DNA from 3 places in the Megamonas sp. Calf98-2 genome. Region 2 is predicted to be linked to each of the others. Evidence: a T-box and tRNA genes for the amino acid it is inferred to sense, from the RefSeq annotation. Region 2 holds a T-box; the other regions hold tRNA genes.
The links. A T-box is a leader RNA that pairs with one kind of tRNA and senses whether it is charged. The one in region 2 lies ahead of leuS (leucine--tRNA ligase), so its partner is inferred to be a tRNA-Leu.
Positions count from the first base shown of each region.

Region 1 (5,934 bases), on a different contig from region 2:
AGGCAATCTTATGCAACAGTTATATAATATCTCCGATACTTTAATTGTTGGTCATTTTATTGGCACAGATGCCTTAGCTGCTGTTGGTGCAAGCTATGCCTTAATCATTTTTTTGACCTCAGTATTATTAGGTCTTTGTATGGGTAGCGGAGCTTTATTTTCGATATTTTATGGTGAAAAAGATTATTTTAAATTAAAATCTAGTATTTTTATTTCTTTCATCTTAATATTAATACTTACAATAATAATAAATATTTTTATTTTTATCTACATTGATGAAATCATTTATTTTATGCAAGTCCCTAGCGAAATTTTCGATTTGACTTATACATATCTTTATATTATTTTCATTGGATTTAGTTTTTCTTTTGTTTATAATTATTTCACTTGTCTACTTCGTGCTATTGGCAATTCAAAAACACCACTTATCTTTTTAGCAAGTTCTGCCCTTTTTAATATTATTCTTTCCATTATTTTAGTCGTTAATTTTCAAATGGGTGTGGCAGGCTCTGCTCTTGGAACAGTAATAGCTCAAGGTTTTTGTGCCTTAGGTCTAACAATCTACACTATAAAAAAATGCCCTGAATTAATTCCGCAAAAAGAACATTGCAAATTTGATTTAGCCATGATAAAAGATATTTCTAATTCTTCATTATTAACATCAACACAACAATCTATAATGAATTTTGGAATTTTACTCGTACAAAATCTTGTAAATAGCTTTGGTGCAACAGTAATGGCAGCCTTTACCGTTGCTGTAAAAATAGACTCACTAGCTTATATGCCTGCACAAGATTTTGGCAATGCTTTTTCTACTTTCATTGGGCAAAACTACGGTGCTAAAAAAACAGATAGAATTCAACAAGGTATTAAATCTGCTATAAAAATCTCATTCCTATTTTGTTTAATTATATCTGTTGGCGTCTTTATCTTTGCTCGCCCTCTAATGACAATTTTCATTGATAGTTCTGAAACGGAAATTATCAATATCGGTGTGGATTATCTCCGCATAGAAGGTAGCTTCTATTTTGGCATTGGCATTTTATTTTTATTATATGGATTTTATCGTGCTACTAACTTCCCTAGCATGTCTGTAATCTTAACCATTATTTCATTAGGCACACGTGTAGGACTTGCCTATTACCTTGCTAGCATACCTTCTATCGGAGTAATCGGTATTTGGTGGTCTATCCCTATCGGTTGGGCGTTAGCAGATATTTTTGGCATTGTCTATTATAAACGAAAAATTAAACAACTCCATTTTTAACTTCTACTAATTCTATGACTTCTTCTACCTTTGATTTAGCATTCATTGAAAATACTTCTATGACATGTTTTACTAAATTCACTGCTATATCTTTATCAACTGTATCAAAATAAAAGTCGATTTCATACAGATTTTTCTTTTCATTTCTTCTATAGCCCCAATCATTTAAAAAGCCCACTACATTAATTTCTAAAGCTTTTTGTACCATTTCATAAAGGAAATATATCGGCGCTTCATTTTCTTCTTTCCATAAATTTTGTTCATTATCTTCTATAGTGATTTTCATCAATAAAGTCTTTTTCGTGAATTCTCGCCATGAGATATAACCTAATTTTTCATATCGTCCTACGAAGATATTTAAGTATAATTTATAATCATCAATTGAACAATTTTCATATTTTTTGATATCTCCCTTATCGCCAACTAAACCATAATGTTTAACGATTTTATCATCTTCAAACCAACATTCCACATAAGAAAATTGTTCATCTCTTTTATATAATGTCAAAGCTAAATTTTCTACTTCTTTATCATTTTTTAAATGTTCATTATGATTTTCTTGAACTTTTTTATTACTATCTTTAGCCAAAACTAAAGATAATTTTTTCTTTTTATTATAATAAGTTAATTTTATTTGATAATCTCTATCTATCTCTATTTCCTGCAATTTATATTCAACATCATATTTATCATAAGTCAATAAATTATCTTTTATGTCGGTATACTCTTTAATTAACCAATCCATATTTATCTTTGATAACATCGCTCTATTCATGGTAAAAACAATTTTTACTGTTATATCATCTAACTTTACCATACAAGTACAATAAGGATTATTTTCTTGCCATTTATTGCCCTTTAAAAATTCTTTTACCTTCTGCAAAGACTCCTCATGACAAATTACTCCATCTACAGCTTGCATTTTCTCTTTTAAATGCTGTTTATACATTTGTCGATTTTTAAAAAATGCATCATCTTCTGGCTTTATATAATGACATAGCATTTCTTCTAAGCTACAATTTGCCTTTATTTCCTCTTGTAAAACTTTAAATTCATAATCATCCGGCACAAGAGATAAGCCCTTTTCTATGGAAACCATTGCTTTTTCTTTTTCGCCAAAATGATATTGTAATTTTGCTAAATTCAACCAACCCCATGGATAATCAGCTTCTTCTTGTACACCTTTTTGTGCATAACTATATGCTTTTTCCAAATCACTGCAATAAGTCAAAGCCACTGAATAACGATAATACCATGCACCTGAGCCTTTAGCATTTTTTTCTGAATAAGGCATCCAATTTATCACTTTGTAATAATATTCATATATATCAATATTATTGCCTGCATATGCATACCATAAAGCAATATTTAAATCTTCCTTTGCTTCTTCCAAAGTAAACAATTTTTGCTCTATACCTTTTTTAACAAAATCTTCTAAATAATAAAAAATCTTGTAAAAGTATCCATCAGTCCAAGACTCTAATATATCAATATCCTCTTTAGTCAATAATGATTTTTTCCCCATGTTTACACCTTCTTTATCGGCTACTATATTTATATTTTACCACAAAAAAAGAGTTATAACGAAATAAAAAATCGTTATAACTCTGTTTACTCTATTTTAACGAATGAAATTTGTCATTATTTTTGCTTCTGTTTCTGGTATTTGTACACCATTATTTTTACCTGCTTCAATGCATTTTAAAATCCATGCCATATTATTACCTAAAACACGCATAATTTGCATACCTTCTGCATCTTTTTTCACTTCATCTGGTGTATTGCCATGTACTACATTCCAATAATTTGCAGAAACTACTGGCATTTGATGATAAGTAAAATATTTAGCAAGTACATCTAAAGTTGCAGTTGTACCAGCACGTCTAGCGGAAGCGATAGCAGCTGCTGGTTTGTGTAATAAATCTTTACCTGCTAAGCTAGATAATCTATCCATAAAAGAAATGATTTCTCCAGATGGAGATGCCCAATATACAGGAGAACCTACTACTAAACCATCTGCAGTTTTTACTTTCTCTGCAACACTTTTAATAATTTCTGTTTCTGGTACTGCATGAATTATTTCTGCTTGAATACCTTGTTTTTCTAAAGTTTGTGCTATTTCACTAAGAGCTGTATATGTACAACCTTTTTCGCGTCTACTACCATTTAATAATAAAACTTTCATTGAAATTCAACCTTTCTTACTAGAAATAAATCCTATCTAAATTATATGCTTATAATCAAAAATAATCAATAATACCTCAAAAATGCGATTTCATTTATTAAATTAATATAACTTTATAATTTATAAAAAACAAAAAAGGCTTTACAGAAAATCTGTAAAGCCTATAATTTCAAATGGTGCGGAAGACAGGACTTGAACCTGCACGCCGAAAGACACTAGATCCTAAGTCTAGCGCGTCTGCCAATTCCGCCACTTCCGCATTTGGCACTCGCGTCGAATGCGAGATTTATTATATCACTATAAAATGTTTTTTGTCAACACTTTTTTTTAATTTTTATGATTTAAATATTTTTGCTTCTAAACCTATTTTTCTTAATAAACTATCCATATTATCCACACCTACAGTTCTGCCTGCAACTAAAGGAATTTTTGCACAAACTTTTGCATCATCTAAAGCATCATGATGTTTAAATTGTATCTGAAAAAATTCTCCCAATGTATTCAATTTATGATTTGGTAACTGTGGCCATACTTTTCTAGCAATTTGAACAGTACATGCTGTTTTAAACTGTGGTTTAGCTAAATTATATTTCCAAATACAACTGCGCAATACGCCCATATCAAAAAAAGCATTATGTGCTATAATTATTCGATTATCTAAATACATACGTAAATCATTCCATATATCTGCAAAAGTAGGTGCATTTTCTATCATTTGCGGAGTAATGCCATGTATTTTTATATTACCTTCTTCAAAAAACATTTCTGGCGGTCTTATAAGTGAATTATAACTATCCACCATTCTACCATTTTCAATAACAACTACAGCTACACTACACGCACTATCACGATTTTTATTAGCTGTCTCAAAATCTATACTTGTAAAATTCATCAAACTCATCTTTTACCTCTAAAAAAATTCTATTCAAATATAAAAGCATTATAACAAAAAATTTTTCTAAAAAAAATAGATTGATTTTAGTTCAACATATCTTTACCCTAAAATCAATCTATTTAAATTTATCATTTATTGCGTTTTTCTATCAAATATTCATCAATAGCTTTAGCAGTTTTTTACCTGCACCCATAGCCAAAATAACAGTTGCAGCTCCTGTTACAATATCGCCACCAGCAAAGACACCTTCTTTTGTAGTTTTTCCTGTTTCTTCATCAGCTATGATATTACCTCTCTTATTTGTCTGCATATCTAGAGTAGTTGATTGTATCAATGGATTTGACCCTTGACCAATAGCGATAACCACAATATCCACATCAATATCAAATTCTGAATTACTTATTTCCACAGGGCGTCTACGACCTGAAGCATCAAGTTCGCCTAATTTCATTTTTATACAACGAATGGCTTTTACATATCCTTTTTCATCTCCTAAGATAGCTACAGGGTTATTCAATAATTTAAATTCTATACCTTCTTGTTTGGCATGTTCTACTTCTTCACGTCTTGCTGGTAATTCTTTTTCACTTCCACGATAAACAATATATACTTTTTCTGCTCCCAAACGCAAAGCAGTTCGAGCAGAATCCATAGCTACATTACCGCCACCTACTACAGCCACTTTTTTCCCTACATTAATAGGCGTAGCATATTCTGGAAAACGATATGCTTTCATTAAATTGCATCTTGTCAAAAATTCATTTGAAGAATATACCCCATTTAAATTTTCACCAGGAATATTCATAAAATGAGGTAAACCTGCTCCTGTAGCAATAAATACAGCATCAAAATTAAATTCTTGCATAAGCTCATCCACTGTGAATAATTTACCTACTACAGAATTCACTTCTATTTTTTCTTCACAATTTTGCATGCAATAATCGGCTACAAATCTTTCCAAACGACCAATACCCACAGGTTTACCTTTTATTCCCATTACACAATATTTTTCATCTTGATTTTCTTGAGGACAAATGCGTTCACAAATAGCAGGCAAACTACTAGCTTCTTTGATTTTTGTATTTGCCCCTTCAAAATCGCCTTCCTTTATTTTAGCAATAAAAGCTGGTATATCGATATCTACAGGACAACCTTCTCTACAATGTGGCACTTTACAATGAAGGCAACGATTAGCTTCTGCTAAGGCTAATTCTTCTGTATATCCTAAAGCCACTTCATCAAAATTATTTCTGCGAACATTAGCATCTTATTCTGGCATTTCATGTTTTTGCATTACTAAAAAAGGTATATTATTTTTCCTCCATTTCTTCAACCTTTTTAACTAAACGACAAATATGGTCTTTTTCAATTTCCTCTTTAGGTCTATACATACGTTGTCTTTCCATCAAATTCACAAAATCTACTAAATGTCCATCAAATTCTGACCCATCTACACAAGCAAATTTTGTTTCATCACCAACTTGTACATGGCAACCGCCACACATTCCTGTACCATCTACCATAATAGGATTTAGACTAACAATCGTTTTAATATTATATGGTCTAGTTGTATCAGCTACAGTTTTC
Region 1 is NZ_FOCY01000008.1:63,239-69,172, forward strand. It holds gene BMX03_RS03805 (MATE family efflux transporter) at 1-1,267, shown strand, start outside; gene BMX03_RS03810 (tetratricopeptide repeat protein) at 1,248-2,792, opposite strand; gene BMX03_RS03815 (flavodoxin family protein) at 2,889-3,452, opposite strand; tRNA gene BMX03_RS03820 (tRNA-Leu) at 3,627-3,711, opposite strand; gene BMX03_RS03825 (3'-5' exonuclease) at 3,787-4,353, opposite strand; partial or broken gene BMX03_RS03830 (FAD-dependent oxidoreductase) at 4,476-5,641, opposite strand; partial or broken gene BMX03_RS03835 (sulfide/dihydroorotate dehydrogenase-like FAD/NAD-binding protein) at 5,658-5,934, opposite strand, start outside.
Region 1: it has a tRNA-Leu gene. The T-box ahead of leuS (leucine--tRNA ligase) is inferred to sense a tRNA for this amino acid. The anticodon was not compared.

Region 2 (6,865 bases):
AATGAGGGCAATAAATAATAGGAATTGGAGCACCCCAATAACGTTGACGGGAGATGAGCCAATCACGTAAACGATAATTTACACGACGTTTGCCGAGATTATTTTCTTCGAGCCAATCAATCATAGCTGTGATAGCTTTACGATTATTCATGCCAGTGAATTGACCGGACTCTACAAGTTCACCATCTTCAACGTATGCATTTTCCATAGTTTCAAGTGTTAAATTATGTTCTTTATTTTGAATAACAATTTTCATTGGTAAATTGTATTTTTTAGCGAACATAAAGTCACGTTCATCATGAGTAGGAACACCCATAACAGCACCAGTACCATATTCAAAGAGAACATAGTTTGTTACCCATACAGGAACTTTTTCACCATTGAATGGATTTATAGCATAAACGCCTGTGAACATACCTTTTTTCTCAGATTCACTAGAAGTACGTTCGATTTCATTCATATTGTGTACTTCTTCAATGAATTTTAAGATTTCTTGTTCGTTTTCTTTGCCTTTGATGAATTTTTTTACAAGTGGATGTTCTGCTGCAAGTACAACATAAGATGCACCAAATACAGTATCAGGGCGAGTTGTATAAACAGAAATTTTTTCATTGTAATCAGGTACATCAAAGCTAAATTCAGCACCTTCACTGCGACCAATCCAGTTATCCTGCATGATTTTTACGCGGTTTGGCCAGCCTTCAAGTTTATCAAGGTCTTTTAATAATACATCAGCATAATCTGTGATTTTTAAGAACCATTGTTCAAGGTCTTTTTTCACTACTGTATCATCACAGCGCCAGCATTTACCATCAATAACTTGTTCATTAGCAAGTACAGTATGGCAAGTTTCACACCAGTTAGCAGAAGCTTTTTTCTTATAAGCTAAGCCTTTTTTATAGAATAATTCAAAGAGCCATTGAGTCCATTTATAATAATCTTCATGGCAAGTAGCAACTTTTCTATCCCAGTCATAAGAAAGACCCATTTCTTTTTGTTGACGAGTCATATTTGCCATATTATCTTCAGTCCAGTCAGAAGGACTAACACCATGTTTGATAGCTGCGTTTTCAGCAGGCATACCGAATGCGTCAAAGCCCATTGGATGAAGTACATTGAAACCATTCATAGTTTTATAACGAGCAATAACATCACCGATGGAGTAATTGCGAACATGTCCCATATGTAAATTACCAGATGGGTAAGGGAACATTTCAAGTACATAATATTTTGGTTTGTTTGGGTCCATATTAATCTGGTAAGCTTTTGTTTCGTCCCAGATTTTCTGCCATTTTTTTTCAATGGATTGAGGACAATATTTTTCCATAAAATTAACACTCCTATACTATTTTTGGACATTAAAAAAGCCCCTGGCAAAATGCCAGGGACGAATTATCGCGGTACCACCCTGATTGATAACAAAAAGTTATCCTCTTTAAAATCTTAACGGGATTAGCGGTGCTTTTGCACTCCTCCACAGCGAGTTCAATTACATGATTATAGGCTCGCATCAACCGCCTACTTTCTGAAAAATCCTTAAATAATTTACTACTCTGTATCATTGGATTTGAATTTGATATAAACAAATATCATTATACTTAGCTATAATATTAAAGTCAAGTAATATTGTTACATTGTTAATTTTTTATATAATTAAATACCTGATATTTTATAGGTGTATAATTGAGAAAAAATAGAAAAAAATTGAGAATATAGCAGTTTTTAAAATTGATTTCCTACTAAAATAATAGTAAAATATTTATGAGGTGATTTTGATGAAGGTTTCAACAAAAGGTCGATATGCATTGAGAACAATGATTGATTTAACAGTGAATAATACAGGTAATCCCATTCCGTTAAAAGATATTGCAACTAGACAGAATATAAGTTTGAAATATATGGAACAGATAATTTCTTTATTGATAAAAGCAAAATTAGTAAAAAGCGTGCGAGGAAATAATGGAGGTTATTTATTAGCAAAATCTAGTATGCAATACACAGCTGGCGATATTTTGCGAGCAGCTGAAGGAGATATGGCTCCAATTGCTTGTATTGAAAAAGATCATTGTAATTGTAATAGAGCTGATTATTGTAGTGTATTGCCATTTTGGTTAGGCTTGAATAAAGTAATAAATGGTTATTTAGATAGTGTTACTTTATCAGAATTGGCAAGACAAGCTAAAGAAAATAATGCAATGATTACTTGCCAACAAAATGAAAAACAAAATAAAAAAGATAAAAAATAATCCTTAGTATTTATGCTGAGGATTATTTTATTTTACATAGGATTATCATAAATTAATCAATAAAATGAAAAAATGATTAAAAGTATATTTTTTAAAAAATATACAAATTTACATTTTTTGTATTGTGTATATTTTATTTTGCCTATATAATATAAAAATATGACTATAATCGTAATACATTAAAAGAAAGGATTTTATTATGCAAGTAAAAATTAGTGATGTAGTTGTAACGGGTTTTGCATTATTTGCAATGTTTTTTGGTGCAGGAAATGTAATATTTCCTCCATATTTAGGTATGACCTCTGGAACAGAGTGGTTAACAGGTTTCTTATGTTTTATATTTATTGACGTATTTTTATCTTGTATCGGAATATTTACTATAGTTTATGGTGGCGGTGGCATTAAAGCCTTAGAAAGTGTTGTAGGTAAAATTCCAGGTATGATTTTAAATATAGCAGCTGTATTATGTACAGGTGTATTGATTGCTCCACCAAGAACAGCAGCGACTACTTTTGAAATGAGTATTGCGCCATTTACAGATAAGATTTCCTTATTTGTGTTCTCTATTATTTTCTTTGGTATAGTATTTGCTTTTACTATTCGCCCTACACGTTTTGTTGATATAATCGGTAAATTTTTAACACCTATACTCATTATTTGTACATTTATTTTGATTATCGCAGGTATTCTCAGTCCTATTGGTGAAATCGCAGCTCCAGTATCCCAAACAGTTGCTGAAGATGGTATCATTGCTGGCTATCAAACAATGGATATCTTAGTTGTATCTGGTTTTGGTCTTGTAATGCTCAACACTTTACGTTTAAAAGGATATGTAGAACGTAAATCCCAGATAAAAGCAATCATTGGTGTTTGTATCGTTGCTGGTATTCTATTATCTTTGATTTATGGTGGCTTAGCTTATTTAGGTGCTACTTCTAGCGTGGTTTTAGGTAATAATAATCTCAATCAAGCACAGCTTATTGTAGCTATTACAAATCATTTAATGGGTCATATAGGTATGGTTATTTTAGGTATAATCGTAGGTTTTGCTTGTTTGACTACTGCTGTAGGTCTTATCGGTTCCACAGCTTGCTTCTTTGAAGATTTTACAAACAAAAAAATCAAATATCCTGTATGGGTTGTTATCAATACATTAACTAGTATTTCTCTTTGTAATTTAGGTTTGACTACTATTATAAATGTAGCAGTACCAATTTTAACAACAATTTGCCCACCATTTATGATAACAGTATTATTGTTATTATTCCGCAATCAAATTAAAAATACTTTAGTTTATAAAGGTATTGCTTTAGTGGCATTTTTATATGGTTTGATTTCTACAATTCAATCTTATATGTAATTTTTAATTTATTATTTGATGTGAAATATTTATGAGATAAAAATAAAAACTAGGGAGTATATTCTTCCTAGTTTTTTTATATAATATTATTTATCTTTTATATAGGCTATAGGTATAGCTATTGCTAGAAACTTCTACTAAATGATATAATTATAACAATAAAATAATTAATGGAGGAACAACGTTGGACGCAAAACATATTAGAAATTTTTCGATTATTGCTCATATTGACCATGGTAAATCTACTTTGGCTGATAGATTAATTGAATATACAGGTACGCTCACTGAACGTGAAATGGAATCTCAGGTTTTAGATAGCATGGATTTAGAGCGTGAACGTGGGATTACAATTAAAGCACAGACTGTACGTTTACATTATAAAGCTAAAGATGGCGAAATCTATGAATTAAACTTAATTGATACACCAGGTCATGTGGATTTTAACTATGAAGTATCTCGTAGTTTGGCTGCTTGTGAAGGGGCTTTATTAGTTGTAGATTCTACGCAAGGTGTGGAAGCACAGACTTTAGCTAATGTATATTTAGCATTAGAACATGATTTAGAAATTATTCCAGTTATTAATAAAATTGACTTACCTAGTGCTGAACCTGAAATGGTAAAACAGGAAATTGAAGATATTATAGGTCTTGATACTTCTGATGCAGTACTTGCAAGTGCTAAAGCTGGTATTGGTATCGAAGATATTTTAGAACAAATTGTACAAAAAATTCCAGCGCCACCAGAAGAGCCAGGAAAACCATTAAAAGCGCTTATTTTTGACTCTTATTTTGATGCATATAAAGGTGTTATTGCACATATTCGTGTAATTGATGGTTCTATAAAACCTGGTATGAAATTAAAAATGATGGCTACAGGTAAAGAATTTGAGGTAACAGATATTGGTTGCTTTAGACCTGCTCCAGTAAATATTAGCTCTTTAGAAACAGGTGAAGTAGGTTTTGTAGCTGGTAGTTTAAAAAATGTACGTGATGTACGAGTTGGTGATACAATTACTGATGCAAACAATCCTGCAAGTGAAGCTTTACCAGGTTATCGTGGGGTAACACCTATGGTATATTGTGGTCTTTATCCGGTAGATAGTTCTGATTATGAAAATTTAAAAGATGCTTTAGAAAAATTACAATTAAATGATGCAGCACTTACTTTTGAACCAGAAACATCTATTGCCTTAGGCTTTGGTTATCGTTGCGGTTTTTTAGGCTTATTACACATGGACGTTATCCAAGAACGTTTGGAACGTGAATATAAATTAAAGCTTATTACTACAGCACCAAGCGTTATTTACCATGTATATAAAACTAATAAAGAAATGGTAAAAATTGATAACCCAGCTTCAATGCCATCTCCTACAGAAATTGAACATATTGAAGAACCTTATGTAAAAGCTACTGTAATCGTGCCTAATGATTATGTGGGACCTGTAATGGAGATTTCTCAAGAAAAACGTGGCGTATTCAAAACTATGGATTATCTTGATGTAAATCGTGTAATGGTAATTTATCACATTCCACTTAGTGAAATTATCTATGATTATTTTGATAAATTAAAATCTGCTACTCGTGGATATGCTTCACTTGATTATGAAATGACAGATTATCAGACATCTAAATTAGTAAAACTTGATATCTTGTTAAATGGAGACCCAGTAGATGCTTTATCCACTATTGTTCATGTAGATAAAGCAGCAGCTCGTGGTCGTCAATTAGCGGAAAAATTAAAAACTATAATTCCACGTCAGATGTTTGAAATTCCTATTCAGGCAGCAGTGGGCAATAAAATTATTGCTCGTGAAAATGTACGTGCTATGCGTAAAGACGTACTTGCAAAATGTTATGGTGGGGATATCACACGTAAACGTAAATTATTAGAAAAACAGAAAGAAGGTAAAAAACGTATGAAAGCCGTAGGTTCTGTAGAAGTTCCACAAGAAGCTTTCATGGCGATTTTAAAAATAGACTAATGGGATTTGGCATATATATTCATATTCCATTTTGTAAACAAAAATGTTTTTACTGCGATTTTGCTTCAACTGCAAAAAAAGTAGATGAAACTTTATATGAACAGTATATAAATGCACTTTGTCAGGAAATAACCATGTATCAGGCGTTATTTCCTGATATTTGTATTGATACGATTTATTTTGGTGGCGGAACTCCTTCGATTTTGCCACCAGATTTAATTATACGAGCATTAAATGCTGTAAAGGCAAATTTTACTTTAAATTCTGATATAGAAATAACTTTGGAAGCAAATCCAGGAACTGTAGATGAGCAAAAATTACAGTATCTTTATCAAAATGGAATTAATAGATTGAGTTTTGGTGTACAAGCAGTACAAGATGATTTATTGCAAAAAATAGGACGAATTCACACGATTAAAGAAGCTGAAATGGCTATAGAAATGGCTCAGAAAATAGGTTTTAAAAATATAAGTATGGATTTAATGTATGGATTACCTGGGCAAACTTTAGAAATGCTCAAAGAAGCTGTATCTTGGGCAGTAAATAAAAATATGCAACATATTTCTATTTATGGTTTACAAATAGAAGAAAATACCGTTTTTGGCAGATTATATGACCAAGGGAAATTGATATTGCCATCAGAAGACGAAAGTGAAATGATGTATGATTATTTGACAGAGCAATTGCCTAAATATAATTATAATCGTTATGAAATATCTAATTTTGCGAAGATTGGTTATGAAAGTAGACATAATTTAGCTTATTGGCAAGATAAATTTTATCTAGGATTAGGGGCAGGTGCTCATGGATATTATAATCAAAAACGTGTGCAAAATCCTTTTGACATAGATGAATATATAAAAAAATGCAATCAAAAAATATTGCCGTTTATCAATGAGGAAATAGTAGATGAAAAAGCACATATTGAAGAATTTTGTTTTTTAAGTCTGCGTATGGCTAAAGGCATAGATAAAGAAATTTTTAAGCAAAAATTTAATACAGATATAGAAAGTTTATACGGTGAAATTTTGCCAAATCTAGAAAAAGATGGGTTGATAATCAATACTCAAAAGTATATTTATTTAACCTCCAAAGGCATGAAATTTGGCAATCAAGTATTTAGTGAATTTCTTTTAGATTAATAAAAATACGAATTGATATGTAGTTATGATTTATAACCAAAAGACATTGATAATGCAGGGGCTTCTTTACAAAGAATGAATTTAGTTATATAATTAATTCGAGTATTAAATGTTTCGGTGTATATATATTATTTAT
Region 2 is NZ_FOCY01000006.1:69,570-76,434, reverse strand. It holds gene leuS (leucine--tRNA ligase) at 1-1,327, opposite strand, end outside; T-box leader at 1,381-1,571, opposite strand; gene BMX03_RS03065 (RrF2 family transcriptional regulator) at 1,776-2,246, shown strand; gene brnQ (branched-chain amino acid transport system II carrier protein) at 2,446-3,606, shown strand; gene lepA (translation elongation factor 4) at 3,791-5,587, shown strand; gene hemW (radical SAM family heme chaperone HemW) at 5,587-6,729, shown strand.

Region 3 (6,865 bases), on a different contig from region 2:
GATAATATGAAACTCAGCGATAGCATCAAACTTGTATGGTCATTTATCAGCCGTACAAATAAATATATTGATGAAACTACTCCATGGGTTTTAGGTAAAGATGAAGCTAGAAAAGCTGAATTAAATCGTGTACTTTATGATTTAGTAGAAAGCTTACGTGCAATCAGTGTAATGATTGAGCCATTCATTCCTACTACAGCTCGCCGTATTTGGGCTCAATTGAATTTACCACAAAACTTTGATGAAATTCGCATCAGCGATATCGAAGGTTGGGGCAAAACTCCTGTAGGTATTCAAATCAATAAACCAGAACAGCTCTTTCCTCGTATTGAAATCGAAGAAGAAAAACCAGAAGCTAAAAAAGAAGTAAAAGAAAATAAAAAAGCTAAAAAAGAAGAACCAAAAGCTCCAGAAAAAGCCAAAGAAAATGAAGATGGCATGATTGGCATAGAAGATTTTAGTAAAATTGATTTACGTGTAGTAGAAATCTTAGCTGCTGAACCTGTGCCAAAAACAGATAAACTCATGAAAATACAAGTTTCTTTAGGCGATGAAGAAAGAACAGTAGTATCTGGTATTGCTAAATTCTATAAACCAGAAGATTTAATTGGCAAACATGTAGTTTTAGTTGCTAATTTAAAACCTGCAAAACTTCGTGGTGTAATGAGCCATGGTATGCTTTTAGCTGCTTCTAAAGGCGATGAACTTCAAATAGTAGAAACTACAATGCCTGTAGGTAGTAAGGTGAAATAATGTTAGTAGATACACATGCACATCTTGATGATTTAAAATACGAAGAAGATAGACAAGAAGTAATAGCTAGAGCAAAAGCTGAAGGTACAACAAGAATTATCACTATGGGTGATACTATGGAGTCTTCATTTAATGCTATTAAAATTGCAGATAATTTTGATGGTGTTTTTGCAGGAGCTGGAGTACATCCACAAGAAGCTTTGAGCATACAAAGCAATAAAGATTATGATACTTTAGCAGAACTTATGACTTTACCAAAGGTAAAAGTTTTAGGTGAAATTGGCTTAGATTATTATTATGAAAATGCTCCTCGTGAAGTTCAGCGTGAAGTATTTATTCGTCAATTAGATGTAGCAAGACAAATGCATATGCCAGTTAGCATACATGACCGTGATGCTCATGGTGATACTATGGCAATCTTGAAAAAAGAAGGAAAAGGGCTGACAGGCTCAATACATTGTTTTTCTGGTAGCTATGAAATGGCAAAAGAATTATTAAAAATGGGTTGGTTCTTAGGTGTTGATGGACCACTTACTTTTAAAAATTCAGCAAAATTGCCAGAAATAGTGGCAAAAATTCCTTTGGAAAGATTGCTTTTAGAAACAGATTGTCCATATTTGGCACCTGTTCCTAAACGTGGCAGACGTAATGAACCAGCATATGTAAAATATATAGCAGAAAAAGTAGCAGAGATTAGAAATATTTCTTTAGAAGAAGTAGCAAATCAAACAACAAAAAATGCTATAGAAGTATTTAATTTATAAAATAAAAGCTTTTCTTTAAGTGGAAGTAAAATTCCTTTAAAGAAAAGCTTTTTTATCTTGTTTTTATATAAATAATATTAATTTTTATAGAATGGAATTATATGTGTAATTAATAATTATACAAAAAACACGATAAATGATATATATGTGAAATAGATTAATTATAAGTAAAATTTCTGTATTTATTTTTATGAATCCTTTGCATTTAAATGCCTTATTTATTTACATGAAATACATCATATTTTAGGTGTAAACACATAGAAAAATCCTTTATTTATAAGGTTTTTTACTAGATTACAATTTACAATTTTACAAGTACAAATGTTACATATTTATGAAGAAATTTGACACAAGTGTAAATACTTGGTATAATATCTTTTCGTAAAGGAGGAATTCAATGGATTTTAAAAACCTATTAAGCCACAATTTAACAAAATGTAAACTAACTGCAGTAGTGGTTTTATGTTTTGCAATGGCTACATTAACTGGATTTGTAACAGCAAATAAAAATGTCACAATTGTAGCAGATGGTAATAAAATGGTAGTCAATACGGTCTATGATAATCCAAAGAATATATTGAAGCAAGCTGGTATAAAGTTAGATAATGGAGATGATTATACAGTATCTACAGGTAATATAACTGATAATGCTGTAATTACAATCAATCGTGCAATGCCAGTAACTGTAGAAATTGATGGAGATACAAAAGTAGTAAAAACCACAAAGAAAACTGTGGGAGAATTGATATCTTCAATGAATTTAGATGAAGATAAGTATTTTGTTGAGGGCGGTAAAGATACTCAACTACATACTGATGCAAAAGTAAAAGTTTTAAATGTTTCTAGTAAATTAGTATTAAGAGATGAAGTACAAAATTATCAGGTGATAAAAGAGCCAGATAGCTCTATGATCCGTGGTAATGAAGAAGTAATTCAAGCTGGAAGAAATGGTTTAAATAGATTATTAGTTAGAGAAAAATATCATAAAGGTATTAAAGTGGGAGAAGAAGTAGTACAAACTTCTCAATTAGTTCGTCCTGTAAATCAGGTTGTTCGTGAAGGCACAGCAGAACCGATGAATACTATTGGTTTGAGATCATATTCTCAAGTATTGTATATGGAAGCTAGTGCATATTTACCTTATGATGGTGGCGGTGCTGGATATACGGCGCTTGGTATTCCTGCTCGTTATGGTGTAGTAGCTGTAGACCCAGATATTATTCCACTTGGAACACGTGTATATATTCCAGGTTATGGTGAAGCTATTGCAGCAGATACTGGCGGTGCGATTAATGGCTATATGATTGATTTATGTATGGAAGATTATACTCAAGCTATAGCTTTTGGTCGTCGTGGTGTAGAAGTTTATATTTTAGATTGATATTTGTATAAATTGATTTAAAATAGTAGGATAGATAGAAAATTATATATAAAGATGAAAAAGAGTCTGTAAGTTTACAGGCTCTTTTTGTCTAGAGTATATGGCTTTTTACTTGCGTTTTTTGATATATTTTTGTTATACTAAAAAAATATGAGTTTATTTGTAATATTTTAGTTTAGTTGAAAATAAGTGAGAAGGTTTTTAATGATAAAAGAAGTTTTAGTTGTAGAAGGAAAAATGGATGTTGTAGCCATTAATAAAGCAGTTGAAGCCGATTGTATTATCACAGAAGGTTTTAATTTATTGCCTAAGACTATAAAAAATATTAGAGCTGCTTATGAAAAACGTGGCATTATTATTTTAACTGATCCAGATTCAGCTGGAGAGCGAATTCGCACATATTTAACAAGAAGATTTCCTAATGCAAAGCATGCTTTTGTACCTTGTGAAGAAGCTACTGCAAATGATGATATAGGTATAGAGCAAGCAAGTCCTGAAGCTATTCGCAAAGCATTAGCTAAGGTGCGTACAATGAATTGGAAACCTAGTGATGAATTTAGTGCTACTGATTTAATTTTAAATCGCTTAAATGGTTTTGCAAATTCTGGTATTCGCAGGGCAAAATTAGGTGCTATTTTAGGAATTGGTTTTGCCAATGCTAAAACTTTTTTACGTAGATTAAATAATTATGGAATTACTAGAGATGAATTTAATCAAGCTTTAGCAAAATTAAATTCAGAAAATGATACTAATGAAGTTGAAAATAAATAATAAATTGGAGGATTTTTAATTAATGAAGCAACCTACTATTGCTAATAAGAAGGTTACAAGATATATTTTACAGCGTTTTGGCATTCATATGAGCAAACGCTTAGGACAAAACTTTTTAATAGATGCTAATATTGTACAGGGCATTGTAGATGCAGCAAATGTGCAGGAAAATGATAGAGTATTAGAAATCGGCCCTGGTATCGGTACTTTGACTCAAGCTTTAGCTGAAACTGGAGCAGAGGTTACTTGTGTAGAATTAGATAAAAGATTGCCAGAAGTTTTAGCACATACTTTAGACGCTTATGACAATGTGCGTGTTATTCAAGGAGATATTTTAAAAGTAAATATTCCAGAAATCATGGGCGATAAACCATTTAAAGTAGTAGCTAATTTGCCATATTATATTACTACACCAATTATCATGGCTTTGCTCGAAAAACATTTGCCAATAACAGATATCGTAGTAATGGTACAAAAAGAAGTAGCAGAACGTATGGCAGCACAGCCAGGCGGTAAAACATATGGTGCTTTATCTGTAGCAGTGCAGTATTATACAGTGCCTGAAATCGCTTTATATGTACCACCACGTTCTTTTATGCCACCTCCAGAAGTGGACTCTGTAGTAGTGAACTGTAAAGTTAGACAGACTCCTGCCGTAGAGCTTATTGATGAAAAGATGTTCTTTAGAGTGGTAAAAGCAGCTTTTGGTCAACGTCGTAAGACTTTAAATAATGCTTTAAAATCCATGGGTGTGGATAAAAATATCATTGCTGATGTATTAGATAAAGCTGGAATAGAAGCAACTCGTCGCGGAGAAACTTTGACTATGGAAGAGTTTGGAGCTATTGCTAATATTTTGGCACAAATGGCAAAACAGGAGGCATGATTTATGAAATTTGTTTCTTGGAATGTAAATGGTCTTCGTGCTTGTATGAATAAGGGTTTCATGGAGACTTTTCAAACTTTAGATGCAGATATTTTTTGTTTACAAGAAACAAAAATGCAACCTCATCAATTAGAATTAGATTTACCTGAATATAAGCAGTATTGGAATAGTGCAGAAAAAAAGGGTTATTCAGGTACAGCTATTTTTACTAAAGTAGAGCCATTAAATGTAAGTTATGGTTTAGGTATAGAAGAACATGACCATGAAGGTCGTATAATCACTTTAGAATTTGATAAATTCTTTATGGTTTGCGTATATACACCAAATTCTAAGCGAGAATTAGAGCGCTTGGATTACCGTATGCAGTGGGAAGATGCTTTTCGCAATTATTTAGTTGAATTAAATAAGCAAAAACCTGTCGTGATGTGTGGAGATTTAAATGTTGCTCATAAAGAGATTGATTTAAAAAATCCTAAGACAAATCGCCGTAGTGCAGGTTTTACTGATGAAGAACGCAGTAAAATGACTGAATTATTACAAGCAGGTTTTGTAGATACTTTCCGCTATCTTTATCCGGATAAAACAAGCATTTATTCATGGTGGTCATATATGCGAAAAGCTCGTGAAAATAATGCTGGGTGGAGAATTGACTATTTTATCGTATCTAAAGATATTGAAACAAATATAAAAGAGGCTGGCATTCACAATGAATTTTTTGGTAGTGACCATTGTCCAGTTAGTTTGGAATTAGATATTTAAATAAAATGGCAATAGACTTTATTTCATGATAAGCCTATTGCCATTTTTTATTCTTCAAAACTGTATTCAATTATGCTACCAGATGGACAAGAAACTTCTTTTCCTTTAAATAATAATCCTGAAAAAGGAACGATGATACTACTTGCTATATTGGCATAATTTTTGCCACCTTTTAATTTTAAATCGCAAGGAAATTCTAAAATACTGCCATCAGCTAAGGTGATATTATTTAATTTTATGCGGATAATAGCACTTTCCCCAAGCAATCTACTGCCATGGATTTTAGTAATCATACCTTGGAGTTTTGTATCTTTAGGCAAAATGATTTCGTTGTTAACAACTAAATCTTGGTGAAGACGGAAGTTGATTAAATCGTATTTATGATTAGTTTTACTGTCTAAATTATCTATATTTATTATTTGCATGGTAGTTTTTTCTGGTAAATGTAAATAAGTAGTAGTATTAGTTGTGGTATTTTGGGTATTTGTATTATTTTGAGCATACGTTATAGAAGGTAAGTAAATAATACAAGATAAAATAATTATTAAAGTAAGAAAAACAGATTTTGGTGACATAAAAAAATCCTTTCATATTAAGAAATATATTAACATTATAATAGATATATTTAATTAAGTTAAGATAATTATTTATATTGACAGTATAATCATAGAATGATATAATATTAATGTTGTTTAACACAATATGCCGAAGTGGCGGAATTGGCAGACGCACTTGACTCAAAATCAAGCGTAGTCCCCTACGTGCCGGTTCGAGTCCGGCCTTCGGCACCACTAGTAAATTCAAGGCTTTACGGAAAACCCGTAAAGCCTTTTTTGTTGTCTAAATTTGAGTATATAAACTTTTAAATAATTCTATTGAATAATAAGAGGTTATGACAGGAAAGATAAAGTCAATTATAAAAAAATTTATATATAGGTTATAATAAAATTTTTAAAGATTTAAAAGTAAAAATTGGTTTGATTTTTCTTTATAAGTAGAAATAAAGAAGCTATAACAAAAAGAGTTAAAACTCAAATTGTTATAGCTTTACGAAGATTTATTCTTTGATATTATGGTAATATACTACTTTTGATTTTTTATCAATATTCCTAGTTGGAATCAGGAAAAAGTATTTCAATAGCTATAATAAATAGTACAAATCCAACTATAAACATTATAAATCACCTCTTATAATAATCATTATTTATAATATAAGGCTAATTAAAATAATTTTACCAAATGTGCCGTAAAGCCCTGTGCTTTAGCACTGGGGATATAAGTCACGTCCGACGAATTTGCGTAAGCAATTGAAGTCGGACCATTTTATTTTGTATATTCATATGCTATCATATAACTACGAATAACAATAAAGGCGGTGAGATAAATGAAAACCTATTGCTTTAAGCTATATAACTCTAAACGAAATAAAAAACTTCATAGGCAGATTAATGCGGCAGGTCTCATTTATAATCACTGCATTGCAATTCACAAACGGTACTATCGTTTATTTAAAAAATCATTGCACAAATTTGTTCTGCAGAAACACTTAAC
Region 3 is NZ_FOCY01000019.1:41,417-48,281, forward strand. It holds gene metG (methionine--tRNA ligase) at 1-753, shown strand, start outside; gene BMX03_RS07075 (TatD family hydrolase) at 753-1,517, shown strand; gene BMX03_RS07080 (3D domain-containing protein) at 1,915-2,898, shown strand; gene rnmV (ribonuclease M5) at 3,103-3,669, shown strand; gene rsmA (16S rRNA (adenine(1518)-N(6)/adenine(1519)-N(6))-dimethyltransferase RsmA) at 3,692-4,555, shown strand; gene BMX03_RS07095 (exodeoxyribonuclease III) at 4,559-5,314, shown strand; gene BMX03_RS07100 (hypothetical protein) at 5,362-5,889, opposite strand; tRNA gene BMX03_RS07105 (tRNA-Leu) at 6,019-6,105, shown strand; gene BMX03_RS07110 (RNA-guided endonuclease InsQ/TnpB family protein) at 6,699-6,865, shown strand, end outside.
Region 3: it has a tRNA-Leu gene. The T-box ahead of leuS (leucine--tRNA ligase) is inferred to sense a tRNA for this amino acid. The anticodon was not compared.